DNA from 2 places in the Kitasatospora sp. NPDC022856 genome. Region 2 is predicted to be linked to the other one. Evidence: riboswitches for the same ligand, from Rfam matches in the RefSeq annotation. Region 2 holds a riboswitch; the other holds the start of a gene.
What was found. Region 2 has a riboswitch for cobalamin ahead of metE (5-methyltetrahydropteroyltriglutamate--homocysteine S-methyltransferase). Riboswitches for the same ligand answer to the same signal wherever they lie in the genome.
Positions count from the first base shown of each region.

Region 1: it holds a riboswitch for cobalamin, as region 2 does, so the genes downstream of both, ACZ34W_RS33045 (CoA-acylating methylmalonate-semialdehyde dehydrogenase) here and metE (5-methyltetrahydropteroyltriglutamate--homocysteine S-methyltransferase) in region 2, are expected to answer to the same signal.

Region 1 is NZ_JBVHHE010000044.1:10,454-12,645, forward strand. It holds gene ACZ34W_RS33040 (ATP-binding protein) at 1-729, shown strand, start outside; cobalamin riboswitch at 811-1,003, shown strand; gene ACZ34W_RS33045 (CoA-acylating methylmalonate-semialdehyde dehydrogenase) at 1,215-2,192, shown strand, end outside.
Region 2 is NZ_JBVHHE010000009.1:260,957-263,148, reverse strand. It holds gene metE (5-methyltetrahydropteroyltriglutamate--homocysteine S-methyltransferase) at 1-1,212, opposite strand, end outside; cobalamin riboswitch at 1,351-1,574, opposite strand; gene ACZ34W_RS14225 (hypothetical protein) at 1,663-1,785, shown strand; gene cobF (precorrin-6A synthase (deacetylating)) at 1,937-2,192, shown strand, end outside.

The DNA of each region.
Region 1 (2,192 bases), on a different contig from region 2:
CCGCTGGCCAATCCCGAACTCGCGGACGCCCACGGGGTGGAACCGCCGCGCGCGGTCGTGCTGTTCGGCCCGCCGGGCACGGGCAAGAGCACCTTCGCCAAGGCCGTGGCCGGCCGGCTCGGCTGGCCGTTCGTAGAGTTCTTCCCCTCGCGGATCGCTTCGGAGGACGGGCTCGCCACGGGGCTCGGCCGCCGCTTCGAGGAGATGGCGCAGCTGGACCACGTGCTGGTCTTCATCGACGAAGTCGAGGAGGTCGCCGGCACCCGCAGCCTCGCCGATCCCGCGTCGGTAGGCGTGGTCAACGAGCTCCTCAAGTCGATCGTGCGGTTCCGCGACCGGGAGGGCCGGCTGCTCGTCTGCGCCACCAACTCGGTGGCCGCCCTGGACCCGGCGTTCCTGCGCCACGGCCGGTTCGACTACGTCCTGCCGGTGGGGCCGCCGGACCACGAGGCCCGCAACGCCCTCTGGGCCGGCTACACCGCCAGGACGGGCACGGCGGCCGACACGGCTGTGCTGGCCGGCGCCAGCAGCGGCTTCACCCCCGCCGACATCCGGCAGGTCGCCATGGCGGTCGCCCAGGCCGTCTTCGAGCACACCCTCGACACGGGGGAACGCACCGAACCCGGCACCGAGGACTACCTGGACGCCATCCGGCGCACCCGGCCGACCGTGACCGAGGAGATGGCCCGGGAGTTCGCCGGCCAGGCGGTCCGCTACGGGCGCACCTGAGGCGGCCCGGGTCGGCGGTCGCCCTCGGTCGCAGTGGCGGGGATTCCCAGGGCGCGCCGCGGCGCCCGGGCCTCTGGACTTACTAGGACGTCCAACTATATGGTCGATGCCAGGTCCGCGGTGTCAGGGAAGCCGGTGTGAGTCCGGCACGGTCCCGCCACTGTGACCGGGGAGTTCGTCCTCGTGGATGACGGCCGCTGGCAGCCAGCCGGGAAGGCCTGGGGGCGGGCGTGGATCCGGGAGTCAGGATACCGGCCGCGGGTGGTCCGTGCTTTCCACGAGGATGGAGACGACACGCATGACTCCGGGCCGCCTTTCCCGTTTCGCTGCCCCTTGCCCTGCCGTGCTGACCGTCGGGGCACAACTCCGCCCCCGACGCTGACGTCAACCGCCGGACCGCCGTAGGCGCGCACGACCGTGTGCCCGGACGGCGGCGGTGGTCTCTCCATTCCTCCTCTCCCCATCCACGATGAGAGAAGGAAACGATGGTTCGTGAACTGACCCATTTCGTCGGCGGCAAGCGCATCGCCGGGACGTCCGGGCGCTTCGGCGACGTGTACGACCCCAACACCGGCCGGGTTCAGGCCCGGGTGCCGCTGGCCGACCGGGCCGAGGTCGAGGCGGTGATCGCCGACGCCGCGCAGGCCCAGCCCGAGTGGGCCGCCTGGAACCCGCAGCGGCGGGCGCGGGTGCTGCTGCGCTTCCTGCAGCTGGTCGAGCAGGAGAAGGAGGAGCTGGCCCGGCTGCTGTCCGCCGAGCACGGCAAGACCGTGGCCGACGCCCACGGCGACATCCAGCGCGGCCTGGAGGTCGTGGAGTTCGCCGCCGGGATCCCGCACCTGCTGAAGGGCGAGTTCAGCGACAACGCCGGCACCGGAATCGACGTCTACTCGATGCGCCAGCCGCTCGGCGTGGTCGCGGGCATCACGCCGTTCAACTTTCCGGCGATGATCCCGCTCTGGAAGGCCGCGCCCGCGCTGGCCTGCGGCAACGCCTTCGTCCTCAAGCCCTCCGAGCGCGACCCCTCGGTGCCGCTGCGCCTGGCCGAGCTCTTCCTCGAAGCGGGGCTTCCCCCGGGCGTGCTCAACGTCGTCAACGGCGACAAGGAGGCCGTGGACACGCTGCTGGAGGACCCCCGGGTCGAGGCGCTCGGCTTCGTCGGCTCGACCCCGATCGCCCAGCACGTCTACGCGACCGCGGCAGCGCACGGCAAGCGCGCCCAGTGCTTCGGCGGAGCGAAGAACCACATGATCGTGATGCCGGATGCCGATCTCGACCAGGCCGCCGACGCCCTCGTCGGCGCCGGCTACGGCTCGGCCGGCGAACGCTGCATGGCGATCTCGGTCGCCGTCCCGGTCGGGGACGAGACGGCGGACGCCCTGGTGGCGAAGCTGGTCGAGCGGATCGCCGCGTTGAAGGTCGGCCGCTCGGACGACCCGGCGGCCGACTTCGGTCCGCTGGTC
Region 2 (2,192 bases):
GGCCGGGTCGCGGGTCAGCGCCGAGCCGGCGCGGGAGGCCAGGTCGGCCCGGTTGGCGGCCAGTTGGGCCGCGATGGTGTCGGTGCCGTGGGCCAGGCCGCGGGCCAGGGTGGCGACCTCGGTGGTCTTCTGACGGGCGAAGGCGAGCCAGCGGGCGACCTGCGGGTCGAGGTCGCGCTCCAGGTCGGCGTCGAGCGGGACGTGCAGCAGCGAGCAGGACGGTGCGACGTCGACCCGGTCCGCCAGGCCGAGCAGCGTGCCGAGGGTGGCGAGGGACTTCTCCAGGTTGTTGATCCAGATGTTGCGGCCGTCCACCACACCCGCGACCAGGCGCTTGCCGGGCACTCCGCCGACGGCGGCGAGGTCGTCGAGGTTGGCGGCGCCGGGGCCGGTGAAGTCCAGGCCGATGCCCTCGATCGGGGCCTTGGCCAGGACGGGCAGGGCCTCGCCGAGCCGGTCGAAGTAGCTGGTGACCAGCAGTTGCGGGCGGTCGGTGAGCGCACCGAGCTCGCGGTAGACGCGGGTGGCGGCGTTCAGCTCGGCCGGGGTGCGGTCCTGGACGAGCGCGGGCTCGTCCAGCTGGACCCAGTCGGCGCCGGCGGCCCGCAGGTCGGCGAGGAGTTCCGCGTAGACCGGCAGCAGCCGGTCCAGCAGGGTGACCGGCCGGAAGTCGGCGGCCACGCCGGGGGCGGGCTTGGCGAGCAGCAGGTAGGTCAGCGGTCCGACCAGCACGGGCCGGGGGCGGTGGCCGAGGCCGAGCGCCTCACGCAGTTCGGAGACCGGCTTGGCGGAGTTCGCGGCGAAGACCGTGTCCGGGCCCAACTCCGGTACGAGGTAGTGGTAGTTGGTGTCGAACCACTTGGTCATCTCCAGCGGTGCGACGTCCTGGGTGCCGCGCGCCATGGCGAAGTAGCCGTCCAGCGGGTCGGTGTCGACGGCGGCGCGGTGGCGGGCCGGGATCGCGCCGACCGCGACCGTGGTGTCCAGGACGTGGTCGTAGAGCGAGAAGTCGCCGGTGGGGACTTCGGTGATGCCCGCGTCCGCCAGCTGCCGCCAGTTGGCGCGGCGCAGGACGGCGGCGGTGGCGTGCAGGGCGGCGGCGTCGACGCGGCCCGCCCAGTACCCCTCGACGGCCTTCTTCAGCTCCCGGTCGGCACCCTGCCTCGGGTAGCCGTACACGGTGGCCTGCGGGGTGGTGGAACTCGGTGACACGGAACTCTCCTTCGCGAGTCGCGCTGCGATCCCGGGAGAGCACGACGGCGTGGAGGTACGGCAGTGGGGGCACGGCACCGGGGTGGGCCCGCCCGCTCCGCCGACCCGCCCTCGAGGTCACCGAGATCACCGCGTGCGGGGTGCACGCGGGCAGTGGCAGGTCTTCGGACTCGCGGGCGCGTCCGCCTGGCTTCCAGGCCGGACACCTACTGGCCGTCGCTTCCCGGGCCCGGCTGGGCCCAGTGCGTGTGACGGCGGTCGTTCCCACTCACCGCTGCGGGGCAGTCCCGGATTCCCACCGGGTTCCCTCTTGCGACGCCGTGGCTGGAGGACACGGCGAACCGACTGCACCGCCCACCCTAGGCCCATCGCCGGCGGCGCGTCAGTGATTGTCCGGATCGCGGATGGCCGGCACGGCCCCGGCGGCCCCCGGCCGCCCGGGCAGTTCAGGTGGTGGTCGAGGCGGTGGTCGAGGACGAGCGCGTCACGAAGGACGTGCTGGTCACCCCGGCCAAGGTGCTCGCCGCCGCGCACGCCGTGCCGGCTACCCCTGACGGCGGAGCCAGAACATGACGGCCCGCCATGGCAACGGCCGAAAGGCCGGGTCGAGGGCGCGTGCATGACGTCACAGTGCCACCGGACCGGTCGCCCGCGGCCCACCCGGCGGTTCGCCCGGGACCGGCCGCGCCCGGCGGACGGGCAGCCGCACGGCACAATCACTGTCATGCGGCACATCTTCCTCATCGGCATCGGGGCGGGCGATCCCGACCACCTCACCCTGCAGGCGGTCAAGGCCCTCGCCCGCACCGACGTCTTCTTCATCCTCGACAAGAACGAGGAACGGCAGGACCTCATCCGGCTGCGCCGGCAGCTGCTGACCGAGCACGGCCGCCCGGGCCACCGCGTCATCGAGGTCGCGGACGCCGAGCGGGACCGCGCCACCCCGGCGTACACCGCGGCCGTGGACGACTGGCGCACCC